DNA from 4 places in the Enterobacter roggenkampii genome. Region 2 is predicted to be linked to each of the others. Evidence: predicted binding sites of a transcription regulator. Region 2 holds the regulator's gene; each other region holds the start of a gene.
What was found. The regulator PurR, encoded in region 2, represses purine synthesis genes. The targets are predictions, from matches to a motif close to CANGCAAACGTTTGCNTG.
Positions count from the first base shown of each region.

Region 1 (7,164 bases), 1.7 Mb from region 2:
CGTCCGCCGTTGGTCAGAACGCGATCGTCCTCAGCCAGCTTCGTACCGGCGTGGAACACCTTCGCACCGTCAATCTCTTCCAGCGGCAGACCGTGGATCTCATCACCGGTGCTGTAGTTGCCCGGATAACCCCCCGCAGCAATCACCACGCCGAGAGACGCACGCTCGTCCCACTCGGAGGTTTTCTCATCAAGCTTGCCATCGCAGGCAGCCAGGCACAGCTCCACCAGATCGGATTTCATGCGCAGCATGATTGGCTGGGTTTCTGGATCGCCAAAGCGGCAGTTGAATTCGATGACCTTAGGGTTACCCTGCTTGTCGATCATCAGGCCTGCATAAAGGAAACCGGTGTAGGTATTGCCTTCTGCCGCCATCCCCTTCACGGTAGGCCAGATGATGCGATCCATGGTGCGCTGGTGGACGTCGTCAGTCACGACCGGCGCAGGGGAGTAAGCGCCCATCCCGCCGGTATTAGGCCCCGTGTCGCCATTGCCCACACGCTTGTGATCCTGGCTGGTGGCCATCGGCAGAACGTGCTCGCCGTCGACCATGACGATAAAGCTCGCCTCTTCACCGTCGAGGAACTCTTCAATCACGATGCGGTGGCCCGCATCGCCAAAGGCGTTACCTGCCAGCATATCCTGAACCGCGGCTTCGGCTTCTTCGAGCGTCATCGCGACGATCACGCCTTTACCCGCGGCCAGACCGTCGGCCTTGATAACAATCGGCGCGCCCTTCTCACGTAAGTAGGCCAGAGCAGGCTCCACTTCAGTGAAATTCTGATATTCCGCCGTCGGGATGTTATGACGCGCGAGGAAATCTTTGGTGAAGGCCTTGGAGCCTTCCAGCTGCGCGGCGCCTTCCGTTGGGCCAAAGATTTTCAGGCCCGCTGCGCGGAACGCATCCACCACGCCAATCACCAGCGGCGCTTCAGGGCCGACGATGGTCAGGTCGATTTTCTCCTGCTGAGCAAAGCTTAACAGCGCTGGAATGTCGGTCACGCCGATAGCCACGTTCTGCAGCGCGGGTTCCAGGGCGGTACCGGCGTTGCCCGGTGCCACGAAGACCGTTTTAACCAGCGGAGACTGGGCCGCTTTCCACGCCAGCGCGTGCTCGCGTCCGCCGTTACCAATCACTAATACTTTCATTTTCTGCTCCGGGAATTAATGGCGGAAGTGACGCATGTCGGTGAAGATCATCGCAATGCCGTGTTCGTCGGCAGCGGCAATCACTTCGTCGTCGCGGATTGAACCGCCAGGCTGGATCACGCAGGTGATGCCTACCGCGGCTGCGGCGTCGATACCGTCACGGAACGGGAAGAAGGCGTCAGAGGCCATGGCGGAGCCTTTGACTTCCAGGCCTTCATCGCTTGCTTTAATACCCGCGATTTTCGCCGAGTAAACGCGGCTCATCTGGCCTGCGCCTATCCCGATGGTCATGTTCTCTTTCGCGTAGACGATGGCGTTGGATTTCACAAACTTCGCCACTTTCCAGCAGAACAGCGCGTCACGCAGCTCCTGTTCGGTCGGCTGACGTTTGGTCACCACGCGCAGGTCGGCTTCTGTCACCATCCCCAGATCGCGGTCCTGAACCAGCAGGCCGCCGTTCACGCGCTTGAAGTCCAGGCCCGGCACGCGTTCCGCCCACTGGCCACAAACCAGTACACGCACGTTCTGTTTTGCCGCGGTGATTTTCAGCGCGTCTTCGGAGGCCGATGGCGCGATGATCACTTCAACAAACTGGCGGGAGATGATGGCCTGAGCGGTTTCAGCATCCAGCTCGCGGTTGAAAGCGATAATGCCGCCGAACGCGGAGGTCGGGTCGGTTTTGTAGGCGCGATCGTAGGCGTCAAGAATGGAGGTGCTTACCGCGACGCCGCATGGGTTGGCGTGCTTAACGATAACGCAGGCCGGCTCGCTGAACTCTTTCACGCACTCCAGCGCGGCGTCGGTGTCAGCAATGTTGTTATAGGAGAGCGCTTTGCCCTGAACCTGCTGTGCGGTAGCGACAGAAGCTTCTTTTACCTCTTCTTCTATATAGAAGGCCGCCTGCTGGTGGCTGTTCTCGCCGTAGCGCATATCCTGCTTCTTAATGAAGTTCAGATTCAGGGTGCGCGGGAAGCGGCCTGAAGGATCTTTGCTTTCACCGTGGTAAGCCGGCACCAGGCTACCGAAGTAGTTGGCGATCATGCTGTCGTACGCGGCGGTGTGTTCGAAGGCTTTGATGGCGAGGTCGAATCGCGTTTCCAGGGTCAGCGACCCATCGTTGGCGTCCATCTCATTAATAATGGTGGTGTAATCGCTGCTCTTTACCACGATGGCGACATCTTTATGGTTCTTGGCCGCAGAGCGCACCATGGTCGGGCCGCCGATATCAATATTCTCTACGGCATCTTCCAGAGAGCAGCCTTCACGGGCAACGGTCTGGGCGAACGGGTAGAGGTTAACGACAACCATGTCGATCGGCGCGATGTCGTGCTGTTCCATAATGGCGTCGTCCTGACCGCGACGGCCCAGAATGCCGCCGTGGACTTTCGGGTGCAGGGTTTTGACGCGTCCATCCATCATTTCCGGGAAACCGGTGTAATCGGACACTTCGGTTACCGGCAGACCTTTATCTGCTAACAGGCGAGCGGTTCCACCTGTGGAAAGCAGCTCTACACCGCGTGCAGAAAGTGCCTGAGCGAATTCGACGATACCGGCTTTATCAGAAACACTGAGCAGAGCGCGGCGGACTGGACGACGTTGTTGCATGGTAAATCCCCTGGATTTCACGATTACAGAGAGCGTTAGATGAATTTTCCTGTGAAAAACTCATCTAACACACCTGACGAGGCATCCTTGTAAAGCGCGAGCATTTTAACGAAAACGTTTGCGCAACGCTCGCACATTTTCACTTTTTCGTATCATTGTGGATAAGTCTGTGTGTAAAAAGGTATAAGGCGGGGTTTTGCTGTGGAATGCAGCAGTCAGTCATTTTTCTGTCATTTAGCGGTTGCGGCCTGCGGAGAACTCCCTATAATGCGCCTCCATCGACACGGCGGATGTGAATCACTTCACAAACAGCCCGGTCGGTTGAAGAGAAAAAATCCTGAAATAACGGGTTGACTCTGAAAGAGGAAAGCGTAATATACGCCACCTCGCAACGGTGAGCGAAAGCCGCGTTGCACTGCTCTTTAACAATTTATCAGACAATCTGTGTGGGCACTCAAAGTGACATGGATTCTTAACGTCGCAAGACGAAAATGAATACCAAGTCTCTGAGTGAACATGCGTAATTCATTACGAAGTTTAATTCACGAGCATCAAACTTAAATTGAAGAGTTTGATCATGGCTCAGATTGAACGCTGGCGGCAGGCCTAACACATGCAAGTCGAGCGGTAACACAGGGAGCTTGCTCCTGGGTGACGAGCGGCGGACGGGTGAGTAATGTCTGGGAAACTGCCTGATGGAGGGGGATAACTACTGGAAACGGTAGCTAATACCGCATAACGTCGCAAGACCAAAGAGGGGGACCTTCGGGCCTCTTGCCATCAGATGTGCCCAGATGGGATTAGCTAGTAGGTGGGGTAACGGCTCACCTAGGCGACGATCCCTAGCTGGTCTGAGAGGATGACCAGCCACACTGGAACTGAGACACGGTCCAGACTCCTACGGGAGGCAGCAGTGGGGAATATTGCACAATGGGCGCAAGCCTGATGCAGCCATGCCGCGTGTATGAAGAAGGCCTTCGGGTTGTAAAGTACTTTCAGCGGGGAGGAAGGTGTTGAGGTTAATAACCTCAGCAATTGACGTTACCCGCAGAAGAAGCACCGGCTAACTCCGTGCCAGCAGCCGCGGTAATACGGAGGGTGCAAGCGTTAATCGGAATTACTGGGCGTAAAGCGCACGCAGGCGGTCTGTCAAGTCGGATGTGAAATCCCCGGGCTCAACCTGGGAACTGCATTCGAAACTGGCAGGCTAGAGTCTTGTAGAGGGGGGTAGAATTCCAGGTGTAGCGGTGAAATGCGTAGAGATCTGGAGGAATACCGGTGGCGAAGGCGGCCCCCTGGACAAAGACTGACGCTCAGGTGCGAAAGCGTGGGGAGCAAACAGGATTAGATACCCTGGTAGTCCACGCCGTAAACGATGTCGACTTGGAGGTTGTGCCCTTGAGGCGTGGCTTCCGGAGCTAACGCGTTAAGTCGACCGCCTGGGGAGTACGGCCGCAAGGTTAAAACTCAAATGAATTGACGGGGGCCCGCACAAGCGGTGGAGCATGTGGTTTAATTCGATGCAACGCGAAGAACCTTACCTACTCTTGACATCCAGAGAACTTAGCAGAGATGCTTTGGTGCCTTCGGGAACTCTGAGACAGGTGCTGCATGGCTGTCGTCAGCTCGTGTTGTGAAATGTTGGGTTAAGTCCCGCAACGAGCGCAACCCTTATCCTTTGTTGCCAGCGGTCCGGCCGGGAACTCAAAGGAGACTGCCAGTGATAAACTGGAGGAAGGTGGGGATGACGTCAAGTCATCATGGCCCTTACGAGTAGGGCTACACACGTGCTACAATGGCGCATACAAAGAGAAGCGACCTCGCGAGAGCAAGCGGACCTCATAAAGTGCGTCGTAGTCCGGATTGGAGTCTGCAACTCGACTCCATGAAGTCGGAATCGCTAGTAATCGTAGATCAGAATGCTACGGTGAATACGTTCCCGGGCCTTGTACACACCGCCCGTCACACCATGGGAGTGGGTTGCAAAAGAAGTAGGTAGCTTAACCTTCGGGAGGGCGCTTACCACTTTGTGATTCATGACTGGGGTGAAGTCGTAACAAGGTAACCGTAGGGGAACCTGCGGTTGGATCACCTCCTTACCTTAAAGAACCTGCCTTTGTAGTGCTCACACAGATTGTCTGATGAATGATGAACTTCTGAATGTACTTTTGAGTGCATTAAGAAGTTTTGCTCTTTAAAAATCTGGATCAAGCTGAAAATTGAAACGACACATCTTAAATGGTGTGTTCGAGTCTCTCAAATTTTCGCAATCAGAAGTGAAACATCTTCGGGTTGTGAGGTTAAGCGACTAAGCGTACACGGTGGATGCCCTGGCAGTCAGAGGCGATGAAGGACGTGCTAATCTGCGAAAAGCGCCGGCGAGGTGATATGAACCTTTGACCCGGCGATGTCCGAATGGGGAAACCCAGTGTGATTCGTCACACTATCGTTAACTGAATACATAGGTTAACGAGGCGAACCGGGGGAACTGAAACATCTAAGTACCCCGAGGAAAAGAAATCAACCGAGATTCCCCCAGTAGCGGCGAGCGAACGGGGAGCAGCCCAGAGTCTTAATCAGCTTGTGTGTTAGTGGAAGCGTCTGGAAAGTCGCACGGTACAGGGTGACAGTCCCGTACACGAAAGCACACAGGTTGTGAACTCGAAGAGTAGGGCGGGACACGTGGTATCCTGTCTGAATATGGGGGGACCATCCTCCAAGGCTAAATACTCCTGACTGACCGATAGTGAACCAGTACCGTGAGGGAAAGGCGAAAAGAACCCCGGCGAGGGGAGTGAAAAAGAACCTGAAACCGTGTACGTACAAGCAGTGGGAGCACCCTTGTGGTGTGACTGCGTACCTTTTGTATAATGGGTCAGCGACTTATATTCTGTAGCAAGGTTAACCGTATAGGGGAGCCGAAGGGAAACCGAGTCTTAACTGGGCGTTAAGTTGCAGGGTATAGACCCGAAACCCGGTGATCTAGCCATGGGCAGGTTGAAGGTTGGGTAACACTAACTGGAGGACCGAACCGACTAATGTTGAAAAATTAGCGGATGACTTGTGGCTGGGGGTGAAAGGCCAATCAAACCGGGAGATAGCTGGTTCTCCCCGAAAGCTATTTAGGTAGCGCCTCGTGAACTCATCTTCGGGGGTAGAGCACTGTTTCGGCTAGGGGGCCATCCCGGCTTACCAACCCGATGCAAACTACGAATACCGAAGAATGTTATCACGGGAGACACACGGCGGGTGCTAACGTCCGTCGTGAAGAGGGAAACAACCCAGACCGCCAGCTAAGGTCCCAAAGTCATGGTTAAGTGGGAAACGATGTGGGAAGGCACAGACAGCCAGGATGTTGGCTTAGAAGCAGCCATCATTTAAAGAAAGCGTAATAGCTCACTGGTCGAGTCGGCCTGCGCGGAAGATGTAACGGGGCTAAACCATGCACCGAAGCTGCGGCAGCGACACTATGTGTTGTTGGGTAGGGGAGCGTTCTGTAAGCCGTTGAAGGTGGCCTGTGAGGGTTGCTGGAGGTATCAGAAGTGCGAATGCTGACATAAGTAACGATAAAGCGGGTGAAAAGCCCGCTCGCCGGAAGACCAAGGGTTCCTGTCCAACGTTAATCGGGGCAGGGTGAGTCGACCCCTAAGGCGAGGCCGAAAGGCGTAGTCGATGGGAAACAGGTTAATATTCCTGTACTTGGTGTTACTGCGAAGGGGGGACGGAGAAGGCTATGTTAGCCGGGCGACGGTTGTCCCGGTTTAAGCATGTAGGCGGAGGTTCCAGGTAAATCCGGTACCTTTTAACGCTGAGGTGTGATGACGAGGCACTACGGTGCTGAAGTAACAAATGCCCTGCTTCCAGGAAAAGCCTCTAAGCATCAGGTAACATCAAATCGTACCCCAAACCGACACAGGTGGTCAGGTAGAGAATACCAAGGCGCTTGAGAGAACTCGGGTGAAGGAACTAGGCAAAATGGTGCCGTAACTTCGGGAGAAGGCACGCTGATATGTAGGTGAAGCCCCTGCGGGTGGAGCTGAAATCAGTCGAAGATACCAGCTGGCTGCAACTGTTTATTAAAAACACAGCACTGTGCAAACACGAAAGTGGACGTATACGGTGTGACGCCTGCCCGGTGCCGGAAGGTTAATTGATGGGGTTAGCGGCAACGCGAAGCTCTTGATCGAAGCCCCGGTAAACGGCGGCCGTAACTATAACGGTCCTAAGGTAGCGAAATTCCTTGTCGGGTAAGTTCCGACCTGCACGAATGGCGTAATGATGGCCAGGCTGTCTCCACCCGAGACTCAGTGAAATTGAACTCGCTGTGAAGATGCAGTGTACCCGCGGCAAGACGGAAAGACCCCGTGAACCTTTACTATAGCTTGACACTGAACACTGGTCCTTGATGTGT
Region 1 is NZ_CP017184.1:240,046-247,209, forward strand. Features, by position in the region: gene purD (phosphoribosylamine--glycine ligase) at 1-1,148, opposite strand, end outside; gene purH (bifunctional phosphoribosylaminoimidazolecarboxamide formyltransferase/IMP cyclohydrolase) at 1,164-2,753, opposite strand; rRNA gene BFV67_RS01110 (16S ribosomal RNA) at 3,313-4,852, shown strand; rRNA gene BFV67_RS01115 (23S ribosomal RNA) at 5,052-7,164, shown strand, end outside.
Region 1: the regulator PurR is predicted to act here: its motif matches at 2,861-2,878, upstream of purH (bifunctional phosphoribosylaminoimidazolecarboxamide formyltransferase/IMP cyclohydrolase).

Region 2 (7,164 bases):
GCTCCCGTTAACACTTAATATTTATCGTATTTAATCGAACCAAATTTAGTATAGGCCTCAAAATTTGGTGATTCAATAGAAAATTGTTAGCAACCTAATCACTGAAATGTAACATGATTTCTGGCGCAATCAGGCATGCGAAGTTTCCACCTGCGCGCCGTTATCCTGCTCGCGCTGCGCGGACGCCTGCATGCGGAAACCCAATACCGCCAGCGCTACGGTGAACAGCATCACGCTGGTGGTGGTCAACAGCGGCGTGGCAATCAGCGCGGAGACCACCAGACTTGCGAGGAAGCACAGACCCAGCTGCAGGGTATTTTGCAGCGCGGCGGCGCGGCCTGTCGCCTGCGGGAACGGACGTAACGCCTGTGCCACCACGATCGGGTAGATCGCTCCGTTCGCCACGGCCATCACGCAGAAGGGGATCAAAATTTCAGCCAGGCCCGCGCCCGGAATAAACCCGACGGCCCAGGTACCGATGACGCTCAGCGCATAGAGCACCAGCAGCCAAGGCAGCATCTGCTGACCTTCCCATTTTTGCAGCGCCGCGCGGCAGCCGTACCCGCCCACCAGGAACGCGATGGTCTGCGGAACATAGCTCAGCCCGATGGCCGCCGGGCTGTAGCCCATATCGTGCAGAATAAACGGCGAGCCGGTGAGCCACGCGAAGAAGCTGGCCGAACAGGCGGCATAAATCAGGACATTCCCGCGATACGCTTTGGCGCTCAGCAGGGAGGTGAAGGTAATCGGCGTCGCGTCGGCATGCGCCTCTTTTTTATGCGCGGGCTTAAGGGCAAACACCGGCAGCATCAGCACCAGCGTGATGGCAAACAGCGTGGCAAAAATGGCCTGCCAGTCAAAGTGCGCGAGGATCCAGCTGCCCAGCAGCGGAGCCAGGGCAGGGGAAAGACCCACCAGCGGCATAATGGTGGCGAAAATACGGTTTGTGCGGTTAGCCGGATAGTAGTCGGTCACCAGCGCCTGCCAGGTCACCGCCGCAGCACAGACGCCCACGGCCTGAACGAAGCGCAGCACCAGCAGCCAGGTAGCATCGCGCACCCACAGCATCCCCAGGCAGCCCACGGCAAAAATGGCCAGACCCAGCAGCAGCACCGGTTTACGGCCGAAGCGATCTGAGAGCGGTCCCCAGAGCAGCTGTGCGAAAGCAAAACCGGCAAGGAACAGGCTCAGGCTGGCGCTGATGGCCGCCGCAGGGGTTTGCAGGTCTTCCTGCATTGCGGCAAACGCGGGCAGGTACATGTCGGTGGCCAAAAAGCCCAGCACGCTTAAGCCGCCGAGCCAGACTAAAAATCCTTTCCTGGGTTGCATTCTTTTATTCTCCTGAGGAGGCAGGTATACGTTGGCGCAGAGTGTAGGGAGTGCAAAGCGGCTTGTGAAACGCTAATATTTGGCGGGTGCATTCAAATTTTTTGCAGGCAGAAAATGTGGTCAGATTATTCTCTTGAAGTGGTCGATGCTGTTGCGCGTAACGGCAGCTTTAGCGGTGCAGCGCAGGAGTTGCACCGCGTCCCTTCGGCCATCAGCTACACGGTGCGTCAGCTTGAGGAGTGGCTGGCGGTTCCGCTGTTTGAACGGCGGCATCGCGACGTGGAATTAACGCCCGCCGGTGCATGGTTTTTGAAAGAAGGGCGTTCTGTTATCAAAAAAATGCAGATCACCCGCGAACAGTGTCAGCAGATCGCCAACGGCTGGCGGGGGCATCTCGCCATCGCGGTAGATAACATCGTGAAGCCGGAACGCACCCGACAAATGATCGTGGATTTCTATCGTCATTTCTCTGACGTCGAGCTACGGGTCTCGCAGGAGGTGTTCAACGGCGTCTGGGATGCGCTGGCGGACGGCAGGGCGGAGATGGCGATTGGCGCGACGCAGGCGATCCCGGTCGGGGGACGTTACGCCTTTCGCGACATGGGGATGCTGAGCTGGAAATGCGTGGTGGCCAGCGATCATCCTCTGGCAGCGATGGAAGGTCCGCTGAGCGACGATACGCTGCGCAACTGGCCGTCTCTGGTGCTGGAGGATACGTCGCGTTCATTGCCCAAGCGTATCACCTGGCTTCTGGATAACCAGCGGCGGGTGGTGGCTCCTGACTGGGAATCATCGGCGACGTGCCTCAGCGCCGGGCTGTGCGTCGCGATGGTGCCCGCTCATTTTGCGCGTCCGCGCATCGATACCGGAGAATGGGTTGAACTGACGCTGGAGAATCCGTTCCCGGACGCGGCCTGCTGCCTGACCTGGCAACAAAATGATGTCTCGCCCGCCATGGCCTGGCTGCTGGATTATCTGGGAGACAGCGAAACCCTAAACCGGGAATGGTTACGGGAGCCAGCGTAGCTGGCCCCGTAAAGGGATTAACGACGGTAGTCGCGGAACGGACCGTCCGCAACGGAACGGCGTTCAATCAGGCGCGGGTGAACTTCAATGGACTGCGACTCTTCGCGCTTGTTGACGATCCTGTCCAACAGCATATTGAAGGCCGTTTCGCCCAGCGAATCTTTTGGCTGGTGAATGGTTGTCAGCGCCGGGGTGAAGAAGCGCGCGTTACGCACGTTGTCATACCCGATCACGGAAATATCCTGCGGTACGCGCAGACCCAGCTCATCGGCGGCGCAGAGTGCGCCCATGGCCATGATGTCACCGCCGCAGAAAACGGCGGTCGGGCGGTGCTGCTGGGAAACGATCTGCTGCATCGCGCGGTAGCCTGATTCCGGCTCAAAGTCGCCCTGCACGATCCAGTTTTCCGGCACGGTGATGAGCGCTTCTTCCATCGCTTTCATAAAACCGGCCAGACGGCCCGCGCCGGTGTTACGCTCCAGAGGACCGGGGATCACGCCAATCTCGCGGTGACCGCGTTCGATCAGGTAACGACCCGCCATGTAACCGCCTTCGAAGGCGTTGTCGATGACGGAGTCGGTGAAGTCCGCGCGCGCTTCACCCCAGTCCATGACCACCATGGGGATATGGCGATACTCTTCCAGCATCGACAGCACGGATTCCGGGTACTCGGAACACATGACCAGCAGGCCATCGACGCGCTTTTGCGCCATCATCGACAGGTAGGCGCGCTGTTTTTCTATGCTGTTCCACGCGTTGCCCAGAATCAGGGTATAGCCTTTCTGGAAGCAGTTCTTCTCTACCGCTTCAATGATCTCGGCAAAATAGGCCGCTTCACTGCTGGTCGCCAGCAATCCAATGGATTTGGTGTGATTAACCTTGAGGCTGCGCGCAACCGCACTTGGCGAATAGTGCAGCTCTTTGATCGCTGCCCAGACGGCGTTGCGCGTCTCTTCCGCCACGAAGCGGGTTTTGTTAATTACATGTGATACGGTTGTAGTGGAAACGTTTGCGCGTTTTGCTACGTCTTTAATTGTTGCCATTAAATGTCACTCCAGACCATATCCTAAACTCCTGAAAAACTTGAAGGTAAACGTTTGCCTTCTCTCACCCTTATCACGCAATCTTGAATTGCGGCACGCCGGGAAAACGACACGGGACGTCAGGAGGGGGTCAATGGCCGGTACGCTAATAAATTTAGCGTGGAATTTTGTCCTATCTTGATGAAAAGGGGAAGAGGTAAAGTGTTTATCAGCCTAAATCCAGGAAGATTTTTGACGTAAATTATGCAAAAATGAGCAGGCTCACTTTTCGTGGGGGGATTAAAAGGAGAAAAATTGATGAGTTCCGATCTGAAGTTTTCGCTGTTCACCACCGTGGTTGTGCTGGCTCTGATTGTCGCGGCGGGTCTGACGGCCGCGCTGCACTGATTTACGCGGAGGGAGAGCCTTCTCCCTCCCGCTCCCCCGATTGTTACTCCTAAGGCAAAAATCTTTTGCCATTTTGTTAACTTCTCATTTTTTGTGATTGATGTCATGCTTTCCGCTTCTTTGTTCTGTGTCACCACATGACACGGCATCCGGAGTTGACGCATGAAAATCAATTTTCCCCTGCTGGCCCTGGCGATTGGCGCTTTTGGGATTGGCACCACTGAATTTTCCCCGATGGGGTTACTGCCCGTTATCGCCCGCGGCGTGGACGTCTCGATCCCTGCGGCCGGCATGTTAATCAGCGCCTACGCCATTGGCGTGATGGTGGGGGCGCCGCTGATGACGCTTCTTCTTTCACACCGCGCGCGCCGCAATGCGCTGATTTTCCTGATGGCGATTTTCACCCTCGGCAACGTGCTTTCGGCCATTTCGCCGGACTACACCACGTTGATGCTTTCGCGTATTCTGACCAGCCTTAACCACGGCGCGTTCTTTGGGCTGGGGTCGGTTGTGGCGGCAAGCGTGGTGCCGAAACACAAGCAGGCCAGCGCCGTAGCCACCATGTTTATGGGCCTGACCATCGCTAACATCGGCGGCGTTCCTGCGGCAACCTGGCTGGGCGAGGTCATTGGCTGGCGGATGTCCTTCCTGGCGACGGCCGGACTGGGCGTGGTCGCGATGGTGGCCTTGTTCTTCTCCCTGCCAAAGGGCAGCGCCGGAGAACGTCCGGAAGTGCGTAAGGAGCTGGCGGTGCTGATGCGCCCGCAGGTGCTCTCCGCGCTGCTGACCACCGTGCTGGGGGCAGGGGCGATGTTTACCCTCTACACCTATATTTCACCGGTGTTGCACGATATCACCCACGCAACGCCTCTCTTCGTTACCGCGATGCTGGTGCTGATTGGCGTGGGCTTCTCGATTGGCAACTATCTCGGCGGGAAATTTGCCGACCGTTCCGTGAGCGGAACGCTGAAGGGCTTCTTAACCCTGCTGATTGTTATCATGATCGCCATTCCGTGGCTGGCGCGCAACGAGTTTGGTGCCGCGATCGCAATGGTCGTCTGGGGGGCTGCAACGTTCGCGGTGGTGCCACCGCTGCAGATGCGCGTGATGCGTGTCGCGCATGAAGCGCCGGGCCTCTCATCCTCGGTTAATATTGGCGCCTTTAACCTGGGCAATGCGCTCGGTGCGGCGGCCGGTGGGGCCGTGATTTCCGGTGGGCTGGGGTACAGTTTTGTGCCGGTGATGGGGGCGATTATTGCCGCGCTCGGTCTGCTGCTGGTGATGATGTCGGGTCGTAAACAGCCAGAAGCAGCCTGCGCTGCGGAATAAACCAAAAACGCAGAAGGGCGAGCCCTTCTGCGTGTCTCTTACGCGGCGAAGTTCTTCGCCACAAAGTCCCAGTTAACCAGTGCCCAGAAGTGCTCCAGGTAGTTAGGGCGCGCGTTGCGGTAATCGATGTAGTAAGCGTGTTCCCATACGTCCACGGTCATCAGCGGCTTCGCGCTGGTGGTCAGCGGGGTGCCCGCGTTAGAGGTAGACACGATAGCCAGTTTGCCATCCGCCTCTTTGACCAGCCACGTCCAGCCTGAACCGAAGTTCTTGATGGCGGCATCGGTGAACTTCGCTTTGAATTCCGCGAAGCTGCCAAAGGCGGCGTTGATGGCGGTAGCCAGTTCACCGACAGGTTCGCCACCGGCGTTTGGCGCCAGGCAGTGCCAGTAGAAGGTGTGGTTCCACACCTGAGCGGCGTTGTTGAATACGCCACCCTCAGAACTGCGCACGATCTCTTCCAGCGTTTTGCCTTCAAAATCGGTGCCCTTGATCAGGTTGTTCAGGTTGGTGACGTACGTCTGGTGATGCTTGCCGTAGTGATATTCCAGGGTTTCCGCAGAAATGTGCGGGGCCAGGGCGTCTTTTGCATACGGTAGTGCAGGTAATTCGAACGACATTGCTTCTCTCCTTATTGTATTTTGTGTTGTCAATAACCACACAGACAACAAGGACAGGATAGCAAATTGAAAGGGTATGCAAAAGAGGAACTTACCCTGCCACGGGTGTGGCAGGGCAGGGGTTAGCGAATGGTTTTCGGCGTCATCACGCGGCGTGCGCCGACGTAATGGCGTACCCAGTAGTCTTCACTGAGCGAGGTGATCTGAATATCCTGGCCGCTACGCGGTGACTGGATGAATTTTCCGTTGCCGACATAGACGCCAACGTGGTCAGCTGTCCCGCGGCCCTGCGTGCGGAAGAAGACCAGATCGCCGTTCTCCAGCTCTCCTCGGTTGACCGGGGACGCGTCGCGCAGGTGGTACATCTCGTTGGCGGTGCGCGGAATGCGGAACTTGACCAGATCTTTATAGGCGTAATAGACGAGGCCGCTGCAGTCAAAACCGGTACGTGGCGAAGTCCCGCCCCAGTGATACGGTTTGCCAATCTGCCCCATCAGCTTGTTCATTGCGGTTTTTTGCGCTTTCTGGACGCGCACTTTATGCACTTCCGCTATTTTTGTGACCTTGGTGCATTTCGCCTTATGGCCTTTACGCGCGATGCATTTTTCAGTCACGAGGTTAGCGGCGGTTTGCGAAGCTTTACTTTTGGCGGTGTGGGCAGTGCGGGAAGAGGTGGTTTTCGTCTTGCTGGAAGCGGTTTTTTTAGTCTGTGTGGTTGTCTTTTTCTTGTCGTTCTTAGCGGTGGTTTTTTTCTTACGTTCTGTGGCTTTCACCAGATGGTTTTTTTGTACAGCAGAATGCCGCGCCTGCTGAGAGGCGTTTGCCACTGGCGTGAAGGTGAGTGAAGTAAACAGTAAAGCACAGAGCGTGATCGAGATTTTATTTATCCGCGCCACTGGGCAGTCCCCTGATAAATGCAGGTCATCAATAATACCCGCGTGTGATTTACAAAGCCCGTCGATTCTAATCCATAAAAAGCCAGAAAGTTAATAGCATTTTTCAATCTACGATCCTGTTTCGTTAGCAAGTGCAAAAAAATTCATCGTTCTGTCGTACATTTGCCCATTCCCTAAGCAAAACCCTGACTGACGCAGGGGTAAACACCATTTGCAATGCAACTTTTCATCACTCGGAGTAGAATGTCTATACGTGACAAAAATGTTATTTTCCGATGCCAGTCTGAACCGCTACAATGTCAGACGAATGCCGTAACAGAAGTTAAAGGAAGCAAGACATGAGCACCACTATTGAAAAAATCCAGCGCCAGATCGCTGAAAACCCGATTCTGCTGTATATGAAAGGTTCTCCAAAGCTGCCAAGCTGCGGCTTCTCCGCGCAAGCGGTTCAGGCGCTGTCTGCCTGTGGTGAGCGTTTTGCTTACGTTGATATCCTGCAGAACCCGGACATCCGCGCTGAGCTGCCTAAGTACG
Region 2 is NZ_CP017184.1:1,925,075-1,932,238, forward strand. Features, by position in the region: gene punC (purine nucleoside transporter PunC) at 130-1,329, opposite strand; gene punR (DNA-binding transcriptional activator PunR) at 1,444-2,355, shown strand; gene purR (HTH-type transcriptional repressor PurR) at 2,373-3,398, opposite strand; gene cydH (cytochrome bd-I oxidase subunit CydH) at 3,696-3,785, shown strand; gene BFV67_RS09040 (MFS transporter) at 3,948-5,114, shown strand; gene sodB (superoxide dismutase [Fe]) at 5,153-5,734, opposite strand; gene BFV67_RS09050 (C40 family peptidase) at 5,857-6,630, opposite strand; gene grxD (monothiol glutaredoxin 4) at 6,969-7,164, shown strand, end outside.

Region 3 (7,164 bases), 900 kb from region 2:
CCTCCCGCGCTGCCGCCCATGCCAAAGCAGAGTTTCGGATCGCCATAGCCCTGATCAATCAGCGCATCGCAGACGTCGAGGTAGTCATTGAAGGTGTTTTTCTTTTTCAGGAATTTCCCGTCCTCATACCAGTGCTGCCCCAGCTCACCGCCGCCGCGAATATGGGCGATGGCGAAAACAAAGCCGCGGTCGAGCAGGCTTAAACGGCTGCTGCTGAAATCAGCATCCATGCTTGAGCCGTAGGAGCCGTACCCGTACACCAGGATCGGGTTTTTGCCTTTCTGGAAATGGGCTTTGTGATAGACGAGCGAGACGGGGACCTCGACGCCATCCCGGGCGGTGACCCACAGGTGCTCGCTGCGGTAGTTTTCGGACTCAAACCCTTTAACCTCGGTCTGCTTTATCACCTGACGCTGCCCGGTATCCATGTCCAGCTCAAACAGGGTGTCCGGTGTGGTCATGGATGAATAGCCGTAGCGCAGCCGCGATGATTCGGGTTCGGGATTGAACCCAATCCACGTCACATAGGCCGGGTCGTCGAACGCGATCCCCACCACTTCCCGCGTTTTGCGGTTGATTTGCCGGATGCTGGTCAGCCCGCGCTGGCGCTCCTCCACCACCAGCCAGTCGGTGAAAAGGGTAAACCCTTCCAGCATCACCTGATCCCGCGCGGGGATAAGCACCTCCCACTTGCGCTCATCGCGCACTTTGGTTTTATAGAGGCCAAAGTTTTTACCCTCGCGATTCGAGCGCAGATAAAAGCTGTGCTGGAAGTGATCCAGGCTGTATTCATGATCCTTTCGGCGCGGCAGGAAACAGAGCGGCTGGGCGTCCGGCAGTTCGGCATCCAGCAGCAGGACTTCCGACGTCGTGGCGCTGGCCAGGAAGATAATCACATAATGGCGCGAAGAGGTTTTATGCAGGCTGACATAAAACGTTTCGTCTTTCTCTTCATAGACCAGCTCGTCGTCTGCGGAGTCCGTTCCGATGGTATGCCGCCATACCTGATAGGGCAGCAGCGTAGAGGCGTGCTTTTTGACGTAGTACACCGTCTCGGAATCATTCGCCCAGACAAAATCCGGGGAGACGTTTTCCAGCATTTCCGGATACCAGTTGCCGGTGTCCAGATTGCGAAAACGCAGGCCGTACTGGCGACGGGAGAGATAATCCTCCGCCAGCGCCATCACCGCGTTATCCGGCGAAATGGACATGCCGCCCAGAGTATAAAACTCGCTGTGGGCCGCGCGTTGGTTGGCATCCAGCAGAATATCCCACGCATCCCATTCGGCGCTCAGGACCGACTGACGCTGGTAGATGGGATACTCGTTGCCGGGCTCATAAATATGGCGATAGCGATAGCCATTTTTGGTCCAGGGCGCGGAGATATCGCGCTGGGGAATACGCTGCACCATTTCATTCAGCAGCTGGTCCTGAAGCGTCTGCTGGCTGGACATGACCTTGCGGCCATAGTCGTTTTCCTCGTGCAGGTAGTCGAGCACCTCTGGCCGGGAGCGCGAATCGTCCCGTAGCCAGTAATAGTTGTCTATACGCGTATCGCCATGCGTGGTGATCGCATAAGGTATACGTCGGGCTTTCGGTGGCATGTCATCATTCTTTTTCGTTTTACACCCTATAAGGTTGGCAAAACCCACGCATGATGCAAGCGAAACAGGGTCGCAACGGCGAGAACTATCCCTGTAACGCCTGTTTTTGTTCCCGAATATCCCGCTCAATGCCCTCACGCACGTCCTGCGGGATCTTCAGCGCGTCGCCAAGCGCATTCAGGTAGCTGCGCTCCATAAAGTGATCGATATCGATGGCGGCACAGCTGAGGAAATAGAGTTCAAGCGCCTCTTCCTCATTTTTCACGCTTTGCGCCAGACGCTGCGGATCCAGGGGCTGTTCGATGGCCTGCGCCACCAGCGCTCTGCCCTTCTCTTCGACGCCGGCTTCGCGCAGCTGCTGTTCGATCGCCAGCCGTTCCTTATCGTCGATATGTCCGTCACTTTTCGCGGCAAAAACCAGCGCAAGAATGAGCCTTTCGGTACGCAGATCCAGCGGCGAGGTGTGCTCGCCGTAGTGCGGTTCATCGCTGTGCGCGGTCCGGACCCTGTCCTTGTATTTATTCCACAGGACGGTGCCCGCAATGGCGCCCCCACCGGCCAGCAGCGCGCCTGTCCCGTACTTTGCCAGCAGCTTGCGCGAGGATTTATTTGCGACCAGCAGGCCTGCCAGCCCGCCGAGCGCCCCGGGCACCAGTAGTTTGCTGAGATCCCGCTCGCCGGAAGACGACGTTTTCTGCCCTAACAGTGATTGCAATTGATTTAGCCAGCCAGACATGGTTTCCCTCACTTAACGGTGAACATGTTCCACAGCGTAAGCGAGCAGGCGTCAGGAAATGTCTGGGCGGGCTAAAGAAGCGCAAATTTCTTCTCCCCTCACCTGGCCGTGCACAAGACAGACGCAAACGTTTTCGTTTATACTGCCCGCAACTTTTTCAGGGGGATTGTTATGATTCGTTTAGGAACCGCGCTGCGACCTGCGGCGACGCGAGTGATGCTGTTGGGATCGGGCGAGCTGGGAAAAGAGGTCGCCATTGAGTGCCAGCGTTTAGGCGTGGAAGTCATTGCCGTAGACCGCTACGCCGATGCACCCGCCATGCACGTCGCCCATCGTTCTTATGTGATTAACATGCTGGACGGCGATGCCCTTCGTGAGCTGATTTCACGCGAGAAGCCTGATTTTGTCGTGCCGGAAATTGAAGCCATCGCCACCGACACGCTGATTGCGCTTGAGCAGGAAGGCCAGCGCGTGGTGCCCTGCGCGAAAGCCGCAAAGCTGACCATGAACCGCGAAGGCATTCGTCGTCTGGCGGCAGAAGAGCTCGGGTTGCCCACGTCGAGCTATCGTTTTGCTGGCGATAAGGCCGCATTCCTGCAGGCCGTTGAGGAGATTGGGTACCCGTGCATCGTTAAGCCGGTGATGAGCTCCTCCGGTAAAGGACAGAGCTTTATCCGCGACAGCAGCACGCTGGACAAGGCGTGGGAGTACGCCCAGCAGGGTGGCCGCGCAGGCGCCGGTCGCGTGATCGTTGAAGGGGTGGTGAAGTTTGATTTCGAGATCACCCTGCTGACCGTCAGCGCCGTTGACGGCGTCCATTTCTGCGACCCGATTGGCCACCGCCAGGAAGATGGCGATTACCGCGAATCCTGGCAGCCGCAGCAGATGAGCGCCCTGGCGCTGGAGCGTGCGCAGGCGATCGCCCGTAAAACCGTCCTGGCGCTGGGCGGCTATGGCCTGTTTGGCGTGGAGCTGTTTGTGTGCGGCGATGAGGTGATCTTCAGCGAAGTCTCCCCTCGCCCGCATGACACCGGCATGGTCACGCTGATTTCGCAGGATCTCTCCGAGTTCGCCCTGCACGTGCGCGCCTTCCTCGGCCTGCCCGTCGGCGGTATCCGTCAGTACGGCCCGGCAGCCTCGGCGGTGATCCTGCCGCAGTTAACCAGCCAGAACGTTACGTTTGATAACGTCGACGCGGCGGTGGGTGCCGGGTTGCAGGTCCGTTTGTTCGGTAAGCCGGAGATCGACGGTACCCGTCGTCTTGGCGTGGCGTTAGCCACCGAAGATAACGTTGACGACGCCGTGGCGAGAGCGAAAGCGGCCGCTGCAAGCGTTAAGGTAACGGGATAAAAAAACGGGCCGAAAGGCCCGTTTTTCATGCGGCGAATGACTTACTGCTTCGCGCCTTCTACCGCTTCGCGAGCCAGTCTGGTGATGCGATCCCAGTCGCCCGCTTCCAGGGCATCCGCCGGAACCAGCCATGAGCCACCGATGCACAGCACGCTTTTCAGCGCCAGGTAGTCACGGTAGTTGGCAGGAGAGATACCGCCCGTCGGGCAGAAGCGTACCTGAGAGAATGGACCGGCAATCGCCTGCAGCGCTTTGGTGCCGCCGTTCGCTTCCGCCGGGAAGAATTTGAACTCTTTCAGACCGTAGTCCATGCCCAGCATCAGTTCAGAGACGGTGCTGATGCCCGGGATCAGCGGAATGGTACCTTCGGTGGCGGCTTTCAGCAGCGACTCGGTCAGGCCCGGGCTAATGGCAAACTGTGCGCCCGCTTCGGTTACTTCAGCCAGCTGTTTTGCGTTCGTTACGGTACCCGCACCGATAATGGCGTCCGGCACTTCTTTAGCAATCGCGCGAATGGCATCCATCGCGCAGGCGGTACGCAGGGTCACTTCCAGAACGCGAACGCCGCCCGCAACCAGCGCTTTCGCCATCGGTACAGCGTGCTCCAGCTTGTTTACCACGATAACCGGCACGACAGGGCCAGTGGTCAGGATTGCTTCTGCACTTGTTTTCCAGTTTTTCATCAGAGTCTTCTCTCGCCAGATCGTTAAAATCAAGTCGTCTTAAAACGTAATACAGGTTGCGCCCTGCTCAGCACCGGAGAGGTTCTCACGCAGTGCGCCAAACATTTCGCGTCCTGTTCCCACGCGCGACGCGCTCAGGTCAGGAATATGGGGCTGACGTGCCGCCAGCTCGGCGTCATCCACCAGCAGGGTTAACTCGCCTGTCTGACCGTTAACGCGGATCATGTCACCGTCACGCACTTTCGCCAGCAGGCCGCCGTCGTACGCTTCCGGCGTCACGTGGATAGCTGATGGCACTTTACCTGAGGCGCCAGAGAGGCGTCCATCGGTCACCAGTGCAATTTTGAAACGGCGGTCCAATAATACACCAAGCGGTGGCATAAGTTTATGTAATTCTGGCATCCCGTTGGCTTTAGGCCCCTGATGACGCACCACTACCACGCAGTCTTTGTCGAGCAGACCGGCGTCAAAGGCAGGTAATACGTCGTGCTGGCTTTCAAATACCACCGCTGGCGCTTCGATAATCTGGTTCTCTTCCGGTACGGCAGAGGTCTTCATTACCGCGCGACCGAGGTTACCGCTCAGCACCTTTGTGCCACCGTGAGGAGAGAACGGTTTGTCGATGGTGGCGATAACCTGCGCATCAAGAGATGCGGTCGCCCCTTCGCGCCAGTCCAGCTCGCCGTTGTTCAGCCATGGCTCCTGGGTGTAGCGCTGCAGGCCAAAGCCCGCTACGGTGTTAACATCTTCATGCAGCAGACCGCCCTTCAGCAGCTCGCGCATGAGCAGCGGTACGCCGCCTGCGGCCTGGAAGTGGTTGATGTCCGCCGGACCGTTCGGATACAGGCGCGCCATCAACGGCACCACGGAAGAGATCTCGGAGAAGTCATCCCAGTTAATCAGAATGCCCGCCGCACGCGCCATGGCCACCAGGTGCATGGTGTGGTTGGTCGAACCGCCGGTGGCCAGCAGCGCGACAATCCCGTTGACGATAACTTTTTCGTCGACCATTTTGCCCATCGGCATCCATTCGTTGCCGTTTCCGGTCAGACGCGTGACCTGACGGGCCGCAGCCTCGGTCAGCGCCTTGCGCAGCGGTGCATCCGGCTGGATAAAGGACGAGCCCGGAAGCTGCATCCCCATAAACTCCACCACCATCTGGTTCGTGTTCGCGGTACCGTAGAACGTACAGGTGCCCGGCGCGTGGTAGGATGCAGCTTCCGCTTCCAGCAGCGCCTGACGATCTGCTTTTCCTTCCGCGTACAGCTGGCGAATGCGCACTTTTTCTTTGTTCGGCAGGCCGCTTGCCATTGGGCCCGACGGCACGAAGATCGCAGGCAGATGACCAAACGACAGCGCGGCCATCACCAGGCCCGGAACAATCTTGTCGCATACGCCGAGATAGAGCGCGCCATCAAACATGTTGTGTGACAGGCCCACCGCCGCGGACATGGCAATGACTTCACGGCTCAGCAGGGAGAGCTCCATACCGTCCTGACCCTGCGTCACGCCGTCGCACATGGCGGGTACCCCACCCGCCACCTGGCCGACCGCATTCACGCTGTGCAGCGCTTTACGGATGATGTCCGGGTAAACCTCATAGGGCTGATGCGCGGAGAGCATATCGTTATAGGCGGTAATGATGGCGATATTGTTACGCAACATGCTTTTCAGCGACGCTTTATCGTCAGGCTGGCAGGCGGCGAAGCCGTGCGCCAGGTTACCGCAGGCCAGCTGGGAACGGTGAACGGTGTTGCTCTTCGCCTGTTCAATCCGGGCGAGGTAGGCCGAACGGGTCTCTTTCGAGCGCTCAATAATGCGCTGTGTTACGCGTAACAATGTCGGATTCATAAAAGCTCCTCTCATTTATCTGTCCGGGCTCGGGAGTTTACAAAGTCGCTGGCAGTTGTTAACAACGCTGAAACGCTTGCTGTCCGGAGCTCAGGGGCAAAATCACTTCCGGCAGTGTAATAAAAAAAGCTCCGCGGGTGAATCCACGCGGAGCTTAAAAGTTGAAAATTGTGCCACGAGCTGTGTTAGATCATGTTACCGGTAAAATAACACTTTCGGGCTAGCGGATTATCTTACTCAAACTCGTTCCAGGAGCGGCCATCACGGGTGATCATTGCCACCGACGCGACAGGTCCCCATGTGCCCGCCTGATACGGTTTTGGCGCATCCTGATCGGCAGCCCAGGCTTCGGTGATGGAGTCGACCCATTTCCACGCCTCTTCCACCTCATCGCGACGCACGAACAGCGCCTGGATACCGCGCATGGTTTCCAGCAGCAGACGTTCGTAAGCATCGGCCAGGTGCGTCTGGTTGAAGGTTTCGGAGTAGCTCAGATCGAGCTTGGTGGTCTGCAGGTTGTGTTTGTGATCCAGGCCCGGCACTTTGTTCAGGATCTGGATGTCCACGCCCTCGTCCGGCTGCAGACGAATGGTCAGTTTGTTCTGCGGCAGCTCCTGCCAGGACTCTTTGAACAGGTTCAGTTCCGGGTTCTTAAAGTAGACAACCACTTCGGAACATTTCGCAGGCAGACGCTTACCGGTGCGCAGGTAGAACGGAACACCCGCCCAGCGCCAGTCGTCGATGTCCACGCGGATGGCCACGAACGTCTCGGTGTTGCTGGACTTGTTCGCGCCCTCTTCTTCCAGGTAGCCAGGCACCTTTTTGCCTTGCGCAAACCCGGCGGTGTACTGGCCGCGAACGGTCTTCTCGCGCACGTTGGAGCGGTCGATGCGGCGCAGCGACTTCAGCACTTTCACTTTGGCGTCACGGATGCTGTCCG
Region 3 is NZ_CP017184.1:2,820,253-2,827,416, forward strand. Features, by position in the region: gene ptrB (oligopeptidase B) at 1-1,604, opposite strand, end outside; gene BFV67_RS13275 (tellurite resistance TerB family protein) at 1,690-2,340, opposite strand; gene purT (formate-dependent phosphoribosylglycinamide formyltransferase) at 2,512-3,690, shown strand; gene BFV67_RS13285 (bifunctional 4-hydroxy-2-oxoglutarate aldolase/2-dehydro-3-deoxy-phosphogluconate aldolase) at 3,732-4,373, opposite strand; gene edd (phosphogluconate dehydratase) at 4,413-6,224, opposite strand; gene zwf (glucose-6-phosphate dehydrogenase) at 6,458-7,164, opposite strand, start outside.
Region 3: the regulator PurR is predicted to act here: its motif matches at 2,461-2,478, upstream of purT (formate-dependent phosphoribosylglycinamide formyltransferase).

Region 4 (7,164 bases), 1.5 Mb from region 2:
ACCGGAGGCACCGATTACCCCGTACAGCAGCAGAGACACGCCGCCCATCACCGGCACCGGGATGATCTGAATCGCTGCCGCCAGCTTGCCGACGCAGGAGAGCAGAATGGCGATGATCGCCGCGCCGCCGATAACCCAGGTGCTGTAAACGCGGGTAATCGCCATCACGCCGATGTTTTCACCGTAGGTGGTGTTTGGCGTAGACCCAAAGAAACCGGAGATGATGGTGGAGAAACCGTTCGCAAACATGGAGCGGTGCAGGCCCGGGTCGCGGATCAGGTCACGTTTGACAATGTTTGCCGTCACCACCAGGTGGCCGACGTGCTCTGCAATCACCACCAGCGCCGCAGGCAGAATGGTGAAAATCGCAAACCATTCGAAGCGCGGCGTATAGAAGGTAGGCAGCGCGAACCAGTGCGCCTGCGCAATCGGGGTGGTATCCACCACGCCCATCATAAAGGAGAGCGCATAGCCCGCCAGCACGCCGATCAGGATCGGGATAATCGCCATAAAGCCGCGGAACAGCACGGAGCCAAAGACCGTTACGCCCAGGGTCACCAGCGAGATGATAATGGTTTTGGAATCCGGTGACTGGCCGTCTGCTGGCAGCAGGCCGGCCATATTCGCCGCCACGCCCGCCAGCTCAAGACCGATGACGGCCACGATGGCGCCCATCGCCGCAGGGGGGAACATCACGTCCAGCCAGCCGGTACCGGCTTTCTTCACGATGAAGGAGACCAGGCAGAACAGCACGCCACACATGATAAAGCCGCCCAGCGCGACCTCATAGCCCAGCGGCAGCAACAATAACACCGGAGAGATAAAGGCGAAGCTCGACCCGAGATACGCCGGGATTTTGCCTTTACAGATAAAGAGATACAGCAGCGTACCGATGCCGTTGAACAGCAGTACGGTAGCCGGGTTAATGTGGAACAGGATTGGCACCAGCACGGTTGCGCCAAACATGGCGAACAGGTGCTGCAAACTAAGCGGGATAGTCTGTAAAAGCGGCGGTCTTTCACTCACCCCGATAGCACGGCGCGTCATAGTGTTTTCCTCTGAGTAGTATCGTTGTTGGTGTTTTATTCAAAAAAAAGCCGACTATCAAAGTCGGCTTATTTATCGTTATTCGATTATTTCGTACCAAAGATCTTATCGCCGGCATCGCCGAGCCCCGGGATGATGTACCCGTGCTCGTTCAGGCCCTGGTCGATAGAGGCGGTATACAGCTCAACGTCCGGGTGCGCTTTTTCCAGTGCCGCGATCCCTTCCGGTGCCGCAACCAGCACCAGCACTTTAATGCTGCTGCAGCCCGCTTTTTTCAGCAGGTCGATAGTGGCAATCATTGAACCGCCGGTTGCCAGCATCGGGTCAACCACCAGCGCCATACGCTCGTCGATGTTGGACACCAGCTTCTGGAAGTAAGGAACCGGCTCGAGGGTTTCTTCGTTACGGTAGATCCCCACCACGCTGATGCGCGCGCTTGGCACATGCTCCAGCACGCCTTCCATCATGCCGAGACCGGCACGCAGGATTGGCACAACGGTAATTTTCTTACCTTTGATCTGCTCAACCTGCACCGGGCCGTTCCAGCCTTCGATGGTGACTTTTTCTGTCTCCAGATCGGAGGTCGCTTCGTAAGTCAGCAGGCTGCCGACTTCAGAGGCCAGTTCGCGAAAACGCTTCGTGCTGATGTCATGCTCACGCATCAGGCCCAACTTGTGTTTAACGAGTGGGTGTTTCACTTCCACAATCTTCATTCTCTTTCTCCTCTGAATGGCATCCGCAAAAAAATCGCGGGATTATACCGCTTTTTTCGGATTGCGCCATACCCATGTTGCTTGACAGGGATCAAGCAAAGACAAAAAACCGGAGACAGGTCTCCGGCTTAAGTGCGAGGTTCTGCCCGGTGGCGCTACGCTTACGCGGGCCTACGTGTAGTGTAGGTCGGGTAAGCGTTAGCGCCACCCGACAATTACAGGTTATCGCCGTTGCTCGCAATCACCTGCTTATACCAGTCGAACGATTTCTTCTTGCTGCGGTTCAGCGTGCCGTTGCCTTCATTGTCTTTATCGACAAAGATAAAGCCGTAGCGTTTTTTCATTTCGCCCGTTCCGGCAGACACCAGGTCGATGCAGCCCCACGGGGTGTAGCCCATCAGATCCACTCCGTCTTCCACCACGGCTTTTTTCATCTCGCGGATGTGCGCGGCGAGGTAATCAATGCGGTACTGGTCGTTCACCGTGCCGTCGCTCTCCTGCACGTCGATTGCGCCAAAGCCGTTTTCAACGATAAACAGCGGCAGCTGGTAGTGATCCCAGAACCAGTTGAGGGAGTAGCGCAGCCCCACCGGGTCAATCTGCCAGCCCCAGTCAGATTTCTGCACGTACGGGTTAGAGACCAGGCTCTTGCTCTCGTCATAGTCCAGCTGCGGGTTGTCCGCCGTCGCCTTGGTGGCGAAGGACATATAATAGCTAAACCCGATGTAATCCACGCAGCCCTGCGTCAGCGCGACTTTATCTTCTTCGGTGATATCCAGCGCGAAGCCGCGACGTTCAAAGTAGTTGAGCAGATGCTGCGGATACTTGCCGCGCACATGGACGTCGGTGAACCAGTAGCGGCGGTGCATGGCGTTCATCGCCATCATCATGTCGTCCGGCGCGCAGGTCAGCGGGTAGATGGGGCACATGGCAATCATGCAGCCGATCTGCAGGGACGGGTTAATCTCGCGCCCCGCCTTCACCGCCAGGGCGCTGGCCACCAGTTCATAGTGCGCGGCCTGGAACATCACCGGCTCACGATCTTCACCCGGCGCGTACTTCAGCCCGGAGTTGGTAAACGGCGCAAAATCTTCATGGAAGTTGGCCTGGTTGTTGATCTCGTTAAAGGTCATCCAGTACTTCACTTTATGCTGATAGCGCTGGAAAACCACTTTCGCAAAACGAACGAAGAAGTCGATCAGCTTACGGTTGCGCCAGCCGCCGTATTCCGTGACCAGGTGGAAAGGCATCTCGAAGTGGGAAAGCGTAATAACCGGTTCGATGCCGTACTTCAGGCACTCGTCGAACAGATCGTCATAGAATTTCAGACCGGCCTCGTTCGGCTCAAGCTCGTCACCTTTCGGGAAGATACGTGTCCAGGCGATGGAGGTACGGAAGCATTTGAACCCCATCTCGGCAAAGAGTTTGATGTCTTCTTTATAGCGGTGGTAGAAATCGATGGCTTCATGGTTAGGGTAATTTTTCCCCTCAAGCACGCCGTTGGTGATTTCGCGCGGTACGCCGTGCGCGCCCGCCGTCATCACATCGGCAACGCTAACGCCCTTGCCGCCCTCTTTCCAGCCGCCCTCAAGCTGATGCGCCGCAACGGCACCACCCCACAGAAAATCTGCTTTAAATCCTGACATTTGCTTTCCCTCATTCTGCGTTATTTTCTGCAAAAACAATTACAGAAACCGGTTTCAGTTCGATGATGTGCAAAGGGGATAGCCGTTGCAAGCAGAACGCCGAAACCGGTTTCATTTTCGTGAACAGAGTCAAGTTTGTCGCCCTGCCTAAGCCAGAGAGAAAAAAAGATCCCCGCACCGAGAATAGGCTCGCAAACGTTTGCCTGGACTGTTAGAATTGCGCCGATTTTTCTTACTAGCTATGCAATCGCGTGGGGACTTGAGCCGTGACCAACAAAACTTCTCTCAGCTACAAAGATGCCGGTGTTGATATTGACGCAGGTAATGCGCTGGTTGACCGAATCAAAGGTGTGGTGAAGAAAACCCGCCGCCCGGAAGTGATGGGTGGTCTGGGTGGATTCGGCGCACTGTGCGCGCTGCCGCAAAAATATCGTGAACCTGTTCTGGTCTCGGGTACTGACGGTGTAGGCACCAAGCTGCGCCTGGCGATGGATTTAAAACGTCACGACACGATCGGTATCGATCTGGTCGCGATGTGTGTGAATGACCTGGTGGTTCAGGGCGCAGAGCCGCTGTTCTTCCTCGATTACTACGCGACCGGCAAACTGGACGTGGATACCGCGGCCAGCGTCATTAACGGTATCGCCGAAGGCTGTCTGCAGTCCGGCTGTGCGCTGGTTGGCGGTGAAACCGCTGAAATGCCGGGCATGTACCACGGCGAAGATTATGACGTCGCGGGCTTCTGCGTCGGCGTAGTAGAAAAATCAGAAATTATCGACGGCAGCAAAGTGGCCGATGGCGATGTGCTGATCGCACTGGCCTCCAGCGGCCCGCACTCTAACGGTTACTCTCTGGTACGTAAAATCCTCGAAGTGAGCGGCTGCGACCCGCTGACCACCGAGCTGGACGGCAAACCGCTGGCCGACCACCTGCTGGCCCCAACCCGTATTTACGTGAAGAACGTGCTGGAACTGATTGAGAATGTTGACGTGCACGCTATCGCCCACCTGACCGGCGGCGGCTTCTGGGAAAACATCCCGCGCGTCCTGCCGGACAACACCCAGGCGGTGATCGACGAATCCTCATGGCAGTGGCCGGCCGTCTTTAACTGGCTGCAGACCGCAGGCAACGTGAGCTCTCACGAAATGTACCGCACCTTTAACTGCGGCGTGGGCATGGTTATCGCCCTGCCAGCAAGCGAAGCGGATAAAGCGGTTAAACTGCTGACCGAAAAAGGTGAAAACGCGTGGAAAATCGGTACGATTAAAGCCTCCGATTCCGAACAGCGTGTGGTCATTGAATGAAAAACATCGTGGTGCTCATTTCCGGCAACGGAAGCAATTTGCAGGCCATCATTGACGCCTGCAAACAGAAGAAAATCAACGGCACCATTCGGGCAGTATTCAGCAACAAGGCCGACGCGTTCGGCCTTGAGCGCGCGCGGGAAGCGAACATTCCTGCGCACGCGCTGGAAGCCAGCCAGTTCGCCGGGCGTGAAGCCTTTGACCGCGAGCTGGTGCAGGAGATTGACGCCTACGCGCCTGACGTGGTGGTGCTGGCGGGCTATATGCGCATCCTGAGCCCGGCTTTTGTTGCGCACTACGCCGGACGTCTGCTGAATATTCACCCTTCTCTTCTGCCGAAATATCCCGGCCTGCACACCCATCGTCAGGTTCTGGAAAACGGCGATGAGGAGCACGGCACCTCCGTGCATTTCGTGACCGACGAGCTGGACGGCGGTCCGGTGATCCTGCAGGCCAAAGTCCCGGTCTTTGACGGCGACAGCGAAGAAGACGTGACCGAACGCGTGCAGACCCAGGAACACGCCATTTACCCGCTGGTGGTAAGCTGGTTTGTCGACGGGCGTCTCGAAATGCGCGACGGCGCTGCCTGGCTGGATGGCGTGAAGTTACCCCCGCAGGGCCATGCGGCGGAAGAGTAGTTTGTTATGTCGGGTGGCGCCGCGCTTACCCGACATCTACCTTGCATTACCCGATATTCCCTTCTCCAACCTTCTAAATTCCCCAACAAAAAAAATAACTGTCATACTTTTCTGGCACTGTTGGACATATCGTGGAAATGCTCGCCATAATAAGGACGAGACGGATTTACCACGTCCTGTGATTGAACTGGAGTGTGAGCTGTAATGGGTCAGGAAAAGTTATATATCGAGAAAGAGCTAAGCTGGTTAGCATTTAACGAACGTGTACTCCAGGAAGCGGCTGACAAAAGTAACCCGCTGATCGAACGCATGCGTTTTTTGGGCATCTATTCCAACAACCTGGATGAGTTCTACAAGGTTCGCTTTGCCGAGCTGAAAAGACGGATCATCATCAGTGAAGAACAGGGCTTAAACTCTCACTCGCGGCATCTGCTGGGCAAAATCCAGTCCCGCGTGTTGAAAGCCGATCAGGAATTTGACGGCCTGTATAACGAACTGCTGCTGGAGATGGCGCGCAATCAAATCTTCCTGATTAACGAACGTCAGCTTTCCGTTAACCAACAAAACTGGCTGCGCCACTATTTTAAACAGTACCTGCGCCAGCACATTACCCCGATTCTCATCAACCGCGAAACCGATCTGGTGCAGTTCCTGAAAGATGACTACACCTATCTGGCCGTAGAAATTATTCGCGGTGAATCCATTCGCTACGCGCTGCTGGAGATCCCGTCCGACAAGGTCCCGCGCTTCGTGAACCTGCCGCCGGAAACCCCGCGCAGACGCAAGCCGATGATCCTGCTGGACAACATCCTGCGCTACTGTCTCGACGACATTTTCAAAGGCTTCTTCGATTACGATGCGTTAAACGCCTACTCGATGAAGATGACCCGTGACGCCGAATATGACCTGGTGCACGAGATGGAGGCCAGCCTGATGGAGCTGATGTCCTCCAGCCTGAAACAACGCCTGACGGCCGAGCCGGTGCGCTTTGTTTATCAGCGCGATATGCCGGACGCCATGGTAGAAATGCTGCGCGAGAAGCTGACCATTTCGCGCTATGACTCCATCGTGCCGGGCGGCCGTTACCACAACTTTAAAGACTTCATTGGCTTCCCGAACGTCGGCAAGGCCAATCTGGTGAACAAGCCGCTGCCGCGCCTGCGCCATCTGTGGTTTGATAAATTCCGCAACGGGTTCGACGCCATTCGCGAGCGCGATGTTCTGCTCTACTATCCGTATCACACGTTTGAACACGTGCTGGAGCTGCTGCGACAGGCCTCGTTCGACCCGAGCGTGCTGGCGATCAAAATCAACATCTACCGCGTGGCAAAAGATTCCCGCATCATCGATGCGATGATCCACGCCGCGCACAACGGCAAAAAAGTGACCGTGGTGGTTGAGCTGCAGGCGCGCTTCGACGAAGAGGCGAACATTCACTGGGCGCGCCGTCTGACGGAAGCGGGCGTGCACGTGATCTTCTCCGCGCCGGGTCTGAAAATTCACGCCAAGCTGTTCCTGATCTCCCGTAAAGAGGGCGACGACGTGGTGCGCTATGCCCACATCGGTACCGGGAACTTCAACGAGAAAACGGCGCGAATTTATACCGACTACTCGCTGCTGACCGCCGATGCGCGCATCACCAACGAGGTACGCCGGGTCTTTAACTTCATTGAGAACCCGTACCGCCCTGTCAGCTTCGACTATCTGCTGGTCTCGCCGCAGAACTCGCGCCGTCTGCTGTACGATATGATTGATAAAGAGATTGCCAATGCCCAGAAAGGGCTGTCGTCCGGCATCACCCTGAAGCTTAACAATC
Region 4 is NZ_CP017184.1:3,432,885-3,440,048, forward strand. Features, by position in the region: gene uraA (uracil permease) at 1-1,047, opposite strand, end outside; gene upp (uracil phosphoribosyltransferase) at 1,134-1,760, opposite strand; gene BFV67_RS16130 (6-phospho-beta-glucosidase) at 1,976-3,406, opposite strand; gene purM (phosphoribosylformylglycinamidine cyclo-ligase) at 3,673-4,710, shown strand; gene purN (phosphoribosylglycinamide formyltransferase) at 4,707-5,348, shown strand; gene ppk1 (polyphosphate kinase 1) at 5,553-7,164, shown strand, end outside.
Region 4: the regulator PurR is predicted to act here: its motif matches at 3,595-3,612, upstream of purM (phosphoribosylformylglycinamidine cyclo-ligase).